Regions from separate parts of the Micromonospora sp. LOL_024 genome, predicted to be linked through region 2. Evidence: riboswitches for the same ligand, from Rfam matches in the RefSeq annotation. Region 2 holds a riboswitch; the other holds the start of a gene.
What was found. Region 2 has a riboswitch for cyclic di-AMP ahead of ACFHWY_RS26655 (NlpC/P60 family protein). Riboswitches for the same ligand answer to the same signal wherever they lie in the genome.
Positions count from the first base shown of each region.

Region 1: another riboswitch for cyclic di-AMP. It lies ahead of ACFHWY_RS23115 (coiled-coil domain-containing protein); the one in region 2 lies ahead of ACFHWY_RS26655 (NlpC/P60 family protein).

Region 1 is NZ_JBHMIS010000030.1:29,632-36,956, reverse strand. Features, by position in the region: gene ACFHWY_RS23140 (AI-2E family transporter) at 1-552, opposite strand, end outside; gene ACFHWY_RS23135 (hypothetical protein) at 687-1,475, opposite strand; gene ACFHWY_RS23130 (hypothetical protein) at 1,607-2,020, opposite strand; gene ACFHWY_RS23125 (helix-turn-helix transcriptional regulator) at 2,143-2,478, opposite strand; gene ACFHWY_RS23120 (carbonic anhydrase) at 2,635-3,330, shown strand; gene ACFHWY_RS23115 (coiled-coil domain-containing protein) at 3,393-4,406, opposite strand; cyclic di-AMP (ydaO/yuaA leader) riboswitch at 4,410-4,541, opposite strand; gene ACFHWY_RS23110 (YibE/F family protein) at 4,708-6,069, opposite strand; gene ACFHWY_RS23105 (metal-sensitive transcriptional regulator) at 6,380-6,676, opposite strand; gene ACFHWY_RS23100 (heavy-metal-associated domain-containing protein) at 6,795-7,004, shown strand; gene ACFHWY_RS23095 (hypothetical protein) at 7,036-7,325, shown strand, end outside.
Region 2 is NZ_JBHMIS010000055.1:4,619-11,943, forward strand. Features, by position in the region: gene ACFHWY_RS26635 (DUF881 domain-containing protein) at 1-548, opposite strand, end outside; gene ACFHWY_RS26640 (cell division protein CrgA) at 770-1,033, shown strand; gene ACFHWY_RS26645 ((Fe-S)-binding protein) at 1,307-3,502, shown strand; gene ACFHWY_RS26650 (NlpC/P60 family protein) at 3,762-4,766, shown strand; cyclic di-AMP (ydaO/yuaA leader) riboswitch at 4,960-5,098, shown strand; gene ACFHWY_RS26655 (NlpC/P60 family protein) at 5,111-6,151, shown strand; gene dcd (dCTP deaminase) at 6,200-6,778, opposite strand; gene ACFHWY_RS26665 (pyridoxamine 5'-phosphate oxidase family protein) at 6,856-7,325, shown strand, end outside.

The sequences.
Region 1 (7,325 bases), on a different contig from region 2:
CAAGGCGAGGAGCGCGGACCCGAGGGTCTCGGTCACCAGTTGGGCGCTGGCGACCGGGTCCACCTCCTGCTGGCTGACCGCCTGGCGAAGCTGGGTGAGCAACCCGTCGAGCTCGTCGTCGGTCACCGGCAGGCTGGAGGTGACGAAGTCGCGGGTGCGCCCCAGTCCATCTCCCAGCTGCTCGCCGAGCTCGCTGAACTGACTGGCGGTCATGTTCCACGCCAGCACGCCGACGCCGCCCAGGACCCCGAGCAGCAACAGGACGGTGAGCAGCGCGGCCAGCGCGGCCGGCAGCCGCAGCCGACGCAACGCCAACTGCACCGGGTCGAGCAGCGCGGCGAGGAAGAGGGTGGCGGCCACGGCGATCGCCAGCGGGGTGACCAGCATCGTGATCTGGGCCAACAGGTAGAGCCCGGCGGCGATCACCACCAGGCAGGCGCTCCACACCACCGCGGTGCGGACCAGCCAGGGTAGGGCGGCCCACGTCTGACGTGGTCCGGCGCCTTGGTCCGCTCGCCGGCCGGTCCTACGCCCGGCATTCCCTGCGACCACGTCGGTCCTCCTCGATGTCCGGCGAGGGCGTTACCCGGACGGCGCCCCTCCGACACCGATCCCACGCTAATTCCCACTGAGCGGGGCGGTGGCGGTTCGGCTCAGCAGGGGCTGCGTCCACGCGGTACGGCGGATCAGTACGCGGCGACCGGTGCCCGACCGGCGACGACGGCGGGGATCTCCCGGGTCTGCTCGGCGACGCCGAGCACGGTCAGCGGTAGCACCGACTCCTGTTCCCGCACCGCCGGCAGGAGCGCCGAAACCGTCTCCTCCCGCAGGCTGCGCGCTGCCGCGGCGGCGACCTCCGCGGCTCGCCAGGCGTCCTGTTCCCGTTCCCGGGCCGCCCGCTGGCGGGCCAGGAGGTGGTCGCGTACCGCCCGGTGCAGCAGCAACTCCTGCTCGACCGGGTGCAGCCGGGGATCCCAGCCCCGGTGGGCGAAGACGTCACTGAGTTGCTCCACCGGCAACTCCCGCCGCCAGTACGCGTCCAGGGCGGCCCGGTGCAGCCAGCGCTCGCGGTCGGCGTACTCGGCGGGGGTGCGTGGGGTTCGGGGCAGCGGCATGGCGGCGGCGGTGGAGAGCCGGCGGACGCCGGCCTCCGCCGCTTCGTACGCCTGCCAAGCCTGCTCGGCATCGGCCTGTGCGGCGAGCCACCCGTCGCGGCGTCGTCGCGCCGTCGCGTCGGCCCGGTCGGCGGCCACCACGACCTCCTCGGCCCAGCGATCCTGATCGCGTCGTTCGTCGGTGTGCTCCGAGCGGCTCGGCAGCGCGGCATCCCGGATCCGGGTGCCGGCATCGAAGCGGAGGAGCCGGGGACGCAGCAGCAGGCCGGTGACGGCGAGCATCACCACGCCGAGCAGGCTCAGCCAGATCGCCGCAGCCCGGGGCACGTCGAGCAGGACGGCGGAGAGGGCGTCTTGCATGATCAACACCTCGTGGTCGGATGGAGGGTCGCCGAGTGTCGGTGGAGCCGGGTGTGACGGCTGGTCGGCCAGCGGACCGCGTCGGCGGGTACGCCTCGATCGTGCGTCGGGGGTGTCCGGTGAGCCGCCGGTCAGGCGTCGGGCGGCCCGCGCCGGGTCGGCTCGCCCTCTCCGGTGGTGGAGTGTGGTGCGGCGACGGGCCGGGCCGGGCCGGTGACGACGGCGGCAGCGATGGCGATCGCGGTGCGTGGTGTGGCGACGCCCGTGGCGGGTGCGGCGTCGACGCGCCCGATGCCGGCCGGGGGTGCCACTGTGATCGTCGCCTGCTCGTGCCAGGCCGGAAACTGGTCACCCATCCAGCCGGGCTCGGCGACTCGGGTGGCCACGGTCGGCAGGTCCGCCGCAGTGGGCCGGGTCGGCAGCTCGGCTGCGATCCCACCGACACCGACGGCGAGCACCAGCGCGGCCAGCGCCAGCCGGGTCAGTTCCCGCATCGCGCGCAGCGTCGCCGGCCACATCGGACGGGCGAACGCGAGAGACGGCACCCGTCCAACCTATCCCGCTGTCCGGGATAGTGCACTGCCGCTGACGCCTGCCAGCCGTGAAGCACGACACCTTGTCCGGGTTGGACAGCAGGGCGGTGTCAGCCATGCCGGACCGAGCGGGGTCAGCGGTCAGCGATGCCTGCCACCGGTTCCTCGGCGAAGAGGGCCAGCAGGTCGCCGATGTGACGGTCGGCCTCCGCCGGGTGGCGGAACCGTCCGGCCGGATTGAGGGTGTATTCGTTGCGCCGGCCGACCCGGGTGCGATGCAGATAGCCACCGGCTTCCAGGTCGGCGACGATCGCCTGGGCGGCGCGTTCGGTGACGCCGACCTCGTCCGCGACGTCGCGCAACCGGGCGGTGGGGTTGCGGGCGATGGCGAGTAGCACGTGTGCGTGATTTGTGAGGAAAGTCCAGTTACGAGTGTTCTCCCGCTCGCCGGTGTTCGCCATGTCCGCCATCGTATGACTTCCACTCCCGACGGGGACCGACGGATACATGAAATGCATATCACGCATAGCTTGACGTGCCTTGCGCTGCGTGTGACGGTGGTGGCAGCCCGAGACCAGTGCCGGCCGGGATGACCAGGCAGCCACCGAGAGGCGAGGTGAAGCCGGATGAGTCGACCCGGATCGCTCGGTCCGCAACCAGGGCCCGATCGTGAACTCCTGACCACGGATGTTCCCGGCGCTCCGCAACGGGCGCTCGCCGAACTGATCGCCGGCAACCAGCGGTTCGTCACCGACGCGCTCCGGCACCCCAACCAGAACGCTGGGCGTCGCGCCGCCGTCGCGGGCGAACAGCACCCCTTCGCGGTGATCGTCGGCTGCTCCGACTCCCGGCTCGCTGCGGAGATCATCTTTGATCGCGGGCTTGGTGACCTCTTCGTGGTCCGTACCGCCGGCCACACCGCCGGTCCGGAGGTGCTCGGCAGCGTCGAGTACGCGGTGACCGTGCTGCGTACGCCGCTCGTGGTGGTGCTCGGGCACGACTCGTGCGGTGCCGTGCAGGCGGCGCGCGAGGCGGTGGCCACCGGCACCTCGCCGCCGGGTCACCTGCGGGCCGTCGTCGACGCCGTGGTGCCCAGCCTGCGCCGGGCGCAGCAGGCGGCGGTGACGGACCTGGACGCCATCGTCGAGATCCACATCGCGCAGACCATCGAGGTGATGCTGGAGTCCTCCACGGCACTCGCCGCCGAGGTGGCCTCCGGGCGGTGCGCGGTGGTGGGCATGTCGTACAGGCTGGCCGCCGGTGAGGTCCGCGCGGTGGCCGCCGAGCCCGCCGACCTGGCCGAAGTGGTGGCCGCCGCCTGAGCCGACGAATGGAGGGCCGTCCCGCCCAATGACCGGACGGCCCTCCATTCGTCGCGGAGCGCTCAGAGCAGCGACACGTGTACGTGGTCGGTGTGGTTCGACGGGCCGCTGTAGGAACTCCACCCCGTCGCCGGGAACCAGATCTGCCGGTTCCAGATCACGTAGTAGACACCCAACCGGTCGGCATTACGGACCAGGAAGGCCGCCAGGTTGTTGCCGTAGATCCGGGTGTCGTTGTTGTACCACGGCCTGAAGCCGCTGTTCTGCAGCGACCAGTCACAGGCCCGGCCCTTGGGGTGCTCGAACTTGTCGCCCGGCCGGAAGCAGCCAACGAACCGGTTGAAACCGGCCCGCTTGACCTCCTTGTACATGTGCAGCGTCCGGGGCGTGACGCAACCCGACGTGGTCGGGTCGTTCTGGCTGCACGACTCGGACTTCCAGCCGCCGTCCGACGCCCGGTTCGGCCCCACCCGCGCCACCGGGGAGGTGGCGTCGACCAGGCCGCCGGTGAGGCCCACGCCGCCGACCAGGCGGAGCGACTTCTCCGCCTCGGTCTTCTTGCGGGCCATGTCGTTGGTCAGCTTCTGCTGCTCGCGAACCTCGGTGTCGAGCGCGATCTTGGCCTGCTCGGCGCGGACCTTGATCGCGTTGACCTCGCTGAGCTTCTTGTCGTTGACCAGGTTCAGCTCGTCGAGTGCGGAGGCGCGGCCGATGAACGAGTCGGGGGCGGTGCTCTGTAGCAGCATGGCGATCGCGCCGACCCGGCCCGTGCGGTACGACTGGGTGGCGATCTGGGCGACCTGCGGGGAGAGGGTGTCCAGGTCCGCCTGGGCGCGGCGAACCTCGACCGCGAACTGCAGCTGCCGCTTCTTGGACTTCTCCAACTTGGACTTGGCCTTGGAGTAGTCCCGGTTGGTCGCCTCAATCAGATCGTTGAGCATCGGCGGGTCGTCGTCGTGCTCCGCCGGCTTGGGGTCGTCCGGCGCGGCCACCGCCGGCACCGGGCCGGCGAACACGGCGAACACGGCGAACACGGCCACCACGGGTGTCAACCAGCGGCGTAGGGGTGCCGTCACTGTTTTCCCTTCCATCGACCGCCGACCGGGTTAGCTGACGGGTTCGGGACGGAAGTGGCCCCTACCGCTCTCGCGGATTCACCCCACGTGCCTGGGTCCCCGGCTCGCCTCGCGGCGATTGGGCGGTGGCACCGCAGGCGCCGCTGCGCGCCTTCGGCGGTGACCGGCAGTGAGGTTACCCGAGAGTCCATCTGGGCTTCTACGCCTCGAACCCGGCTAGATGCGTTATTTCGTAATCGCTTTGGGTGACCAGCGACACGGAACTGAGCCGTATCGGCGGGAGCAGTCACGTAGAGGAGTGTCACCATGTGGTGTCCGTGCTCCTGTCCGGGTCGGGCCACCCCGAGCGGGTGGCGGGGGACGTGTTGCGGGTGGGTGGGGTGCTGAGCGCCTGGAGCGCCTCAGCCCGGTCCGTCGCCGGCCGGAGGACTGTGGGGGAGGGGCCGCCGGTGGCCGCGCCGGCCCGACTGAGGTCGGCGGCGCCGGGGCGACCGGCGGTGGTCACCACCGTGGCCAGCGCGGTGGTCAGCGGTACCGCGGCGATCAGCCCAAGAGTGGCGACCACGCTGCGGACGATCTCGGTGGTGAGGAACTCGGTGGTCAGGATCTGGCCCAGTGCGCGGGAGTCCGCGGTGAGCAGGAGCAGCAGCGGCAGCGAGGCGCCGGCGTACGCCAGCACGATGGTGTTGACCACCGAGGCGATGTGCGCTCGTCCGACCCGGGTCGCTGAGCGGTACAGCTCACGGCGGGAGGCGTCGGGGTTGGCCTGGTGCAGCTCGGTGACCGTGGCGGCCTGGGTGACCGTGACGTCGTCGAGCACCCCCAGCGACCCGATGATGATGCCGGCCAGCAGCAGGCCGTGCAGATCGACGTCGGCGCGGAACATGGACAGCGTGGTGGCGTCCTCGCTGCCGAATCCGGTCAGCTGGGTGGCTCCGGTGGCTGCCAACCCGAGCAATCCGGTGATGACCAGACTGCCGAGCGTGCCGAGTACGGCCACCGAGGTCTGCGCGGACACGCCGTGCGTCAGGTAGAGCACCACGAACATGATCAGTGACGCGCCGACGATGGCGACGACCAGCGGCGGCTGGCCGGCGCTGATGCCCGGCAGCACGAAGGTCAGCAGGATGGCGAAGCTTGCCGCCAGACCGCCCAGGGCTGCCAGACCTCGCCACCGCCCGAAGGCGACGATGGCCGCGGCGAAGAGCACCGCCAGCCAGATCAACGGCTTGCCGCGTTGGTGCTCGGCGATGTTGTAGGCGCTGATCGACGGATCCTCCGGGTCGATCAGCGAAACCAGGATGATCTCGTCGTCGACCCCTACCCGGGGCGCCCCGGGGCCGGCCGGAATGGGCGTCTGTACCTCCTGGCCGGCGTCCGGGCCGCTGTCCACCCGGACAGTGACCGTGCCGCACGGCCCTGCCGACGCCGTCGGGCTTCCTTCGGGGGCGGGGGTGGGCGGGCAGGGTTCGGTCACCACCCGGGTGACCGTGCCGTGGTACCGGGGCGTGTCGTCGGCCGAGTCGGGGCGTGGCGCGTCCCGGGGCCAGAGCACGATGGCGGCGACCAGGGTGGCGAGGAAGAGGGGGACCACCGTCACGACGAGGATCCGCCGCACCCTCGGCGGGGTGGGCGGAGCGGAACGGGTGTGATCGGCGCCCATTCAATGTCTCCCAACAATTCCAGAGCTGAGTACGTGCCGTAGGGCGCGAGGGTTCAGTGCGGACGGCCAGCGGGGGCGCCGCGCGGCGCGATCGTCCTGAGCGTGGCGCGGACGCTGCGTACCGTGAGCGGTGGGCCGGCTCCGGCTGGCCACCCCGGATCGGTGGGCGTGCGCTCGGCGGCGGACACGGGCCGCGAAGGCGCGCGGATTTCGGCTGGCCATCGTATGCGAATGGTAGCCAAGCCCGAGATCGGAACGTCGGCTCGCGTGGGTTCGTCGGCGGTTCGCGGCTCCCGCGGCGAGAGCTCGGTCAGCCTCGCTTCAACAGCCGGCCCACGGCGGCCATCATCTCGGTGGCCATCTCGTCGGCTCGACCCTCCGCGGCACCTTCGTGCAGGCAGTGTCGGGCGTGTCCGTCGAGCAGGCCGAGGGCGACCTTGTCCAGGGCGGCCTGGACAGCGGAGATCTGGGTGAGCACGTCAATGCAGTAGCGATTCTCGTCGACCATCTTCTCGACGCCACGCACCTGGCCCTCGACGCGCCGCAGCCGGGCGAGCAACTGGTCCTTGCTGGCGGTGTAGCCACGGATCGGCGCGGGTGTGGTCATGGCGACAAGGATAACCTACCCCTGGGGGGTATGGTACGGTGCTCTCGCGGATACCCCTGCCGGGTATCCGCGACCACATTGCGCCACCCGTCGTCGGCGGGTGCGGAAGGAGATTCGGATGGTCACCGCCACGTACCAGGTGCAGGGCATGACCTGCGGGCACTGCGTCAGCGCGGTCAGCGCGGAGATCGGCGCGATCCCCGGCGTGCGGGACGTCGAAGTCGAGCTGACCGCCGGCCGGGTCACCGTCGCCAGCGACGAGCCGCTGAGCGACGACGCGGTGCGCGCGGCCGTCGACGAGGCCGGATACGAGCTGGCCGGCGCCTGAGGCGGCCGACGGGCGAAATCGAGGTGTCACGATGAACACGGCGATCAAGCTGAGTGGCTTCGCGTTCGGCCTCGCGGCGGTGTTCGGCGCGGCGTACGGCGCGGGCCAGGCGACCGGGCCGATCGCCCCGGTCGTCACCGGCCACGACGCGGACGCCACCGGCGACCCGGGCGGCACCGGCCACGACGCGGGCGACGAGGGGCACGCCGACGGTGCGGCCGGGCACCTGCCCGGTGGGCTGCTCGTCGCCGACCGGGGCTACACGCTGATGCCGGTCGCGGCGCCGGACGGCGAGTTCGCGTTCCGCATCACCGGGCCCGA
Region 2 (7,325 bases):
AGCACGCGGACGTTCTCGATTGACATCGCCTCGGCGCCGCCGGCCCACAGGGCGTTGACCACCGCCTGGACGTCCCCCTGGTGGACAACCAGGTCGTCGTTGGTGGCACCGTCGGGTAGGCGGCCGGACTGCGGCGCGTCGTTGAGCTCGACGATCAGGCCGGGGCCGGTGAGGGCGGTGAAGCCGGCCGCGGTCCGGCTGGCGACGGCGCGGTCCTGCTGTTCCCTGATCGGGCCGTCCGAGCGGGCGAGGTCGGCCGTGCGGCTCTCGACCTCGCCCCGCAGCGCGGCGGCGCGGTCCTCGTTCGTCGCCACCTGAGCGCGACGGTCCTCAATGAGTTCGGTGAGCTGGGGCCGCCGGTCCTCACGCAGCGCGGTGCCGCCAGCGGTGGTGGCCGTCGTGGTGAAGAGCAGCCCGGCCGCGAGAGCGATCAGCGGTACCCCGACCGACCAGACCGGCCGCCGTTGGCGTGGCCGGCGAGGCAGTAGCCCGCCGACGAGTCGTCGCAGCGCCTTCTGCCACGACGCCGCGCCGGACGTGTACTCCACGGACCGTCCCCCTTGATTTCGCGCTGCGGAGCCGCCTGGTGCGGTCCGAGTAACCTGGTTCTACCCTGCGTTCCGGCGTGGCCCGGTACGGGTCTGGCGCCACTCGTGGATTGAACGGGTCTTCCGGACTACGCTAGCTCTCGAACATTATTGGCCATGGACCGTCGCCCTCGCGCCCGGTTGTCAGGCCGGACGAGGTCGTAACCCCTCTGGAGAGCGTCGTGCCCAAGTCTCAGGTCCGCAAGAAGAAGGTGTACACCCCGCCCACGGACGTTCGCCCGACGGCGACCGCCGCGACGCGGAAGCCCAGCCCGGTGTGGCTGCCGGTCTCGGCCGTCTCACTGATCGTCTTCGGCATCGGTTGGTTGGTGGTCTACTACCTCTCCGAGCAGGAGTACCCGGTCATGGAGCTGGGCTACTGGAACCTGGCCGTGGGCTTCGGTGCGATGGTCGGCTCCCTGATTCTGCTCTCCCGCTGGCGCTGACTCCCAGGTCGCCGGGCCGACCAGGGTTGGTCAGCCCGAGCCCGGCGCAGCGTGGGCCGGTGCCGCCTCCTAAGGTGTGCGCAGGGCGGCGTGGCCCGGGTGCGAGAAGACTCACGTTACTGCTGGGTAACCTTGCGCGTAGGCTGCACTGCATGACCGAGCGGAGCGAGGTCATCGACCGGTCAGGTTGAGATGCGGCGGCGGTAGGGCGACCGCATCACCACCCCGGTCGCCGAGCCGCTCGACGCAGCAGCAGACCGGGAGGCCAACTCGATGGGCAGCGTCCAGATCGTCACCACGATCCTCGCGGCCGCCATCACCGCCGTGGCGGTGTGGCTTGCGGTACGCGCGGTCTCGAAGATGACGGCCGTGATCCGGCTGGGTCAGCCCGACCCGACCCGGTTCGGCGACAAGGCCAGCCGTACGACGACCATGCTCGCGGAGACCGCCGGGCACACCCGAATGCTCCGTTGGAGCGTTGTGGGCGCGGCGCACTGGTTCGTGATGGTCGGCTTCGTGGTGCTGTCGCTCCTGGTGCTCGAGGCTTACTTCGAGGTGGTCTCGCCCACCGGAGGGCTGCCACTGATCGGCGGCTGGGCGCTCTACGGGCTGGTCACCGAGTGGATCGGCATCCTGGGTGTCATCGCCATCGTGGTGCTGATCGCCATTCGGCTGGTCAATCGCCCGAGCCGGGCCGGACGCCGGTCGCGGTTCACCGGCTCCACGATGTGGCAGGGCTACTTCGTCGAGGCGGTCGTGCTCGCCGTACTGATCATGGGTTTCGTGATTCGCGGTTTCAAGGTGGCCACCGACCACTTCGAGTACCCGACCTGGGCCACCCCGCTCAGTCACGCGGTCGGCTCGGTGCTGCCGGGCTGGGAGTCCGCCGTCAGCGTCGCCGCAGTTGTCAAGATCGGCATCTCGATGGCCTGGGTCATCGTGATCTCCCTGAACGTCACCATGGGTGTGGCCTGGCACCGCTTCCTCGCCTTCCCCAACATCTTCTTCAAGCGGCAGCCGGGCGCGGCCGGCTCCGGCCTCGGCGCGCTGCGGCCGATGATGAGCAACGGCAAGCCGCTGGACTTCGAAGAGGCCGACCCAGAGAAGGACCAGTTCGGTGTCGCGCACGTCGAGCAGTTCACCTGGAAGGGCCTGCTCGACTTCAGCACCTGCACCGAATGCGGTCGCTGCCAGTCGCAGTGCCCGGCTTGGAACACCGCTAAGCCGCTCTCGCCCAAGCTGCTGGTGCTCAGCCTGCGTGACCACGCGTACGCCAAGGCGCCCTACCTGCTGGCCGGTGGCGGCAAGGACGCATCCGGCGAGGAGAAGGCCACCGCCGCGCAGCTCGCCCACGTCGACGTGCTGGCGCTCGCCGAGGCGGAGAAGCCGTTGATCGGCGATGCCGAGTCCGGCGGCGTGATCGACCCCGACGTGCTCTGGTCGTGCACCACCTGTGGCGCCTGCGTGGAGCAGTGCCCGGTGGACATCGAGCACGTCGACCACATCGTCGACATGCGCCGCTACCAGGTGCTCATCGAGTCGAACTTCCCCGCCGAGGCCGGTGTGATGCTGCGTAACCTGGAGAACAAGGGCAACCCGTGGGGCGCGCCGCAGAACACTCGTGAGGACTGGACCAAGGGCCTCGACTTCGAGGTTCCCCGGGTCGGTGAGGTCGAGGACTTCGAGTACCTCTTCTGGGTGGGCTGTGCCGGCGCTTTCGAGGACCGGGCCAAGAAGACCACCCGAGCGGTCGCCACGCTGCTGAACGAGGCGGGTGTCTCGTTCGCCATCCTCGGTGAGGGGGAGACCTGCTCGGGTGACCCGGCCCGGCGGATCGGCAACGAGTTCGTCTTCCAGATGCTCGCCCAGCAGAACGTCGAGACTCTCAACGAGGCGTTCGAGGGTCGGGAGCAGAGCAAGAGAAAAATAGTCGCTACCTGCCCACACTGTTTCAACACGCTGGGCAACGAGTACGGCCAACTGGGCGGCGAGTTCGAGGTCGTGCACCACACCCAACTGCTGGCCCACCTGGTCAGCACCGGCAAGCTCACGCCGGTGCAGCCGGTCGACGGTGGCGTGACGTACCACGACCCCTGCTATCTGGGCCGGCACAACCGGGTCTTCGCCGCACCCCGCGAGGTGCTAGGCGACTCGATCGAGGGTGATCTCGTCGAGATGCCGCGCAACAGCGAGCGTTCCTTCTGCTGCGGCGCCGGCGGCGCCCGGATGTGGATGGAGGAACGGATCGGCAAGCGGGTCAACGTCGACCGGGTGGAAGAGGCCATGTCCACCGGGGCGAAGACGGTCGCCGTGGGCTGCCCGTTCTGCTCGACGATGCTCAACGACGGGGTCAACGGCAAGGGCGCCGGGGAGCAGGTCGAGGTAGTAGACGTGGCCAGTGTGCTGCTCCGCTCGGTCCGGCCAGAGCAGGCGCCGGGCACCGGGGTGCAGGCACCGGTCGCCGGCTGACCGGCGGCGTACCCGACAGGCGCGGCGGCACCCAGACCGGGCGCCACCGCGCCTGGTTTTGTATTGACCCGCATAAGTGTCACGAAATGGTCGACACCCTTTGTGTGCGTGCCGTAGCTCAAAGGTGAATGAACCGTTGGTCGTCTTGATTCCCAACGGCGCTTTCCCTAATGTGAAGCACCGGCCGCCGTAGGTCGTCTGTCTCGCCCCCTACCGCTCGCGAGGCACCCGGTGGCCGGTTGCAAAGGAGTCGGTACCGGTGGCAACCATGCCCCTCCATCGCCACACGGCGGGACGCGCCCGTTCGAGCGGCTTCCGTCGGGGCGCTCGTCGCCTGGTCGTTCTCGCAGCCGCCGCAGCATTCGGTGCTGGCCTGCTCGCCGCCCCCGCGTACGCCGAGCCGTCGGTCGACGAGATCGAAGCGCAGATCGACAAGCAGTGGCAGCAGTTGGAGCCCACGATCGAGCAGTACAACAAGGTGCGGGCGCAGCTGAGGGTCAACCGAGCCAAGTCGAAGGACCTCCAGAAGAAGATCCAGCCGCTGGCACTGGAGACCGAGCTGGCGATGAACCGGGTGGCCGATCTCGCCTCCCGCTACTACGTCAGCGGCCCCTCCTCGGAGCTCGGTGCGGTGCTGCTCAGCGTGAATCCGGACATGATCGGCGAGCAGATGGCGCTCCTTGACCGGCTGGCGACGCAGGAGCGTCGGCAGTTGGAGGGCGTCATGAAGATCCGGAAGAAGTACGACGACCAGAAGGCCGATCTCGACGGGCTGATCGCCGACCAGGAGAAAAAGGAAAAGCAGCTGGCGGCGAAGAAGAAGCAGATCGACGCCGAGATCAAGAAGCTCGAGCGCTCGCTGCCGGTGACCACGGTCAAGACGACCAACTGCCCGACCATCAACGGTGTGGTCAGTGACGCGGCACGGACTGCCATCAGGACCGCGTGCAACCAGGTCGGCAAGCCGTACGTCTGGGGTGCCACCGGACCGAACTCGTTCGACTGCTCCGGCCTCACCCAGTACGCGTACAAGGCTGCCGGCATCTACCTCACCCACTTCACCGGCTCCCAGTGGAGCGAGGGCAAGGCCATCTCCCGGTCCGACGCCCGCCCCGGCGACCTCGTCTTCTTCCGCAGCGACGTGAGTCACGTCGGGCTCTACCTGGGCAACAACCAGATGGTGCACGCGCCGCGCGCCGGGAAGCCGGTCAATGTCTCCCCGATCACGACGATGCCGGTGGCCGGCTTCCGCCGACCCGGCTGATCGGCCCGAGCGACGCCGTTGAGCGGTCACGCAGGAACGAGGAAAGGCCCCCGGTCAAGCACCGGGGGCCTTTCCCGATGTCAGATCTAAGCACAGGGAGTAGCGGTGTGGATGTGTTGCGTATCGACGTCGATCGTCTCTACGCTGGGCAATCGTCGGCCCGCTTGCAGCTCCGTCCAACCAGGGCGGTAACGGTCCGACACCGTCGAGTCGTTTCTGAACGAGCGAGCCGGGGACCCAGGTGCCCGGGGTGAATCCGCGATCGCCGCGGTAGGGCGTCCCTTCCCGCCCGAACCCGTCAGCTAACCCGGTAGGCGGTGTGGCGAGAAGGAGAACGCAGCCCGGTGGCACACGACGCCCCGCGGCGCAGGTCCCAGTGGCCGGAGATGTCCGGTCGACTGGCCGCTGTGCCGCGTTTCCGCTGGTACCGCAGCAGCACCGCACTAGCCGCGCTGACCGTGGCCGCCGTGATCGTGACCGGTGGCGCGACAGCGGCCCAGGCCGACCCCACGGTCGCCGACATCGAGCGCCAGATCGACGAGGACTGGAACCGGCTCGAACCCGTCATCGAACGGCACAACGCCACCCGGCAGGACCTGGCCGCGAACCGGCGCAAGACGGAGGCCCTCACCGCCCGGATCGCACCGCTGGAGGCACAGGTGGACGAGGCGATGGACCGGGTCGGCGCGTTGGCCGCCCGGGCGTACCGGGGCGAGCAGGTACGGTTCGTCAACACCCTCCTGGGCAGCCGGTCGCCGAGCGAGGTCGTCGCGCAACTCGGCGCGCTCGACCGCTACGCCCACTACCAGCAGCAGGACGTGCGACAGGCGAGTGAGTTGCGCGACGAACTCGCCGCCACCCGGGACGGGCTGGCCGGCACCAGCGCCGAGTTGGCGCGCAGCGAGGCGGACCTCGCGGAGAAGCGACGGCGGATCGAAGCCGAGATCGACCGGCTGCAACGGCTGCGACTGCGGGCGTACGGCAAGGGGGGCGGCGGCCAGCTGCGACCGGCGCCCTGTCCGGCCAGCTATCCGGGCGGGCCGGCCGGAGAGGCGGTCACCTTCGCCTGCGCCCAGATCGGCAAGCCCTATTCGTGGGGCGCCGAGGGGCCGAACGCCTACGACTGCTCCGGGCTGATCCTGGCCGCGTGGGCGCGGGCCGGGGTGGCGCTGCCGCACAACGCGGCGCGGCAGCGGCAGGTCACCGCGTCGGTCAGCCGTAGGGCGCTGCGCCCCGGCGACCTCGTTTTCTACTACCGGGACCTGCACCACGTCGGGCTGTACGTCGGCGGTGGCTGGGTGGTGCACGCCTCCCGCGCGGGCCAGCCGGTGAAGATGAAGCAGCTGGACAGCAGCCCGGTGCACAGCTTCGGCCGGCCGGGCTGAGACGTCAGCCGGTTGGCCACCGAGGTTCGGCTCCTGGCCGCTGAGGCGTCAGCCCGTGGGCCAGGTGCGCCAGCTCTGCCAGGCGCGGCTCGGTGTCGGGCCGCGCTGACCCTGGTAGCGCGAGCCGTAGACGGCCGACCCGTACGGGTGCTCGGCCGGCGAGGAGAGCCGGAAGATGCAGAGCTGACCGATCTTCATGCCCGGCCAGAGGGTGATCGGCAGGTTGGCCACGTTGGACAGCTCCAGGGTGACGTGGCCGGTGAAGCCGGGGTCGATGAAGCCGGCGGTGGAGTGGGTGAGCAGGCCGAGTCGTCCCAGGCTGGATTTGCCTTCGAGCCGGCCGGCGAGCTGGTCGCCCAGCGAGATGACCTCCAGGGTGGAGGCGAGCACGAACTCGCCCGGGTGCAGCACGAACGCCTGACCGTCGGGCACCTCGATCGGGGAGGTCAGGTCGTCCTGCCGGGTGGCCGGGTCGATGTGTGTGTAGAGGTGGTTGTTGAAGACCCGGAACAGCTTGTCCAGGCGTACGTCGATGCTGGAGGGCTGCACCAGCGTGGGCTCGAACGGATCGAGCGTGAGGGTGCCCGCCTTGATCTCGGAGACCAGGTCGCGGTCGGAGAGCAGCATCGCCACACCATAGCTGCCGGTATGTGACCGGCGTGTCGGGCTACCTGCTTCGAACGTGTGTTCGATAGAATGTCGACATGGCTTCCTGGTCCGAATTCGCCGCTGACGAGCCTCTGCTCGCCGACGGGATCCGCCTTCTCATGCAGCAGTACGGCCCGGGCTTCGGCTACCTGGCCACGGTCCGCGCCGACGGTGGGCCCCGGGTGCACCCGGTCTCCCCGGTGATCACCAACGAAGGTCTCTTCTGCTTCGTGATCGACTCGCCGAAGCGTCGCGACCTGGAACGCGACGGGCGCTACGCGCTGCACTCGTTCCCGCCGGAGGAGAGCGACGACGAGGCGTATGTCGCCGGCCGAGCCCGGCCCGTCACCGACGACGTCACGGTGGCCCGGCTGGCGCTCGCGGCTCGGGCTGCCCCACACGCCAACTGGCGGTTGTTCGAGTTCACCGTCGACGTGGCGATGCTCGCCCGGCGCGAGCCCCGGTCGTCGGGTGGGGCGGGAGAGCCGGCCGCCTGCCCGGCCGTCCAGCTCTGGCTCGATCCGGT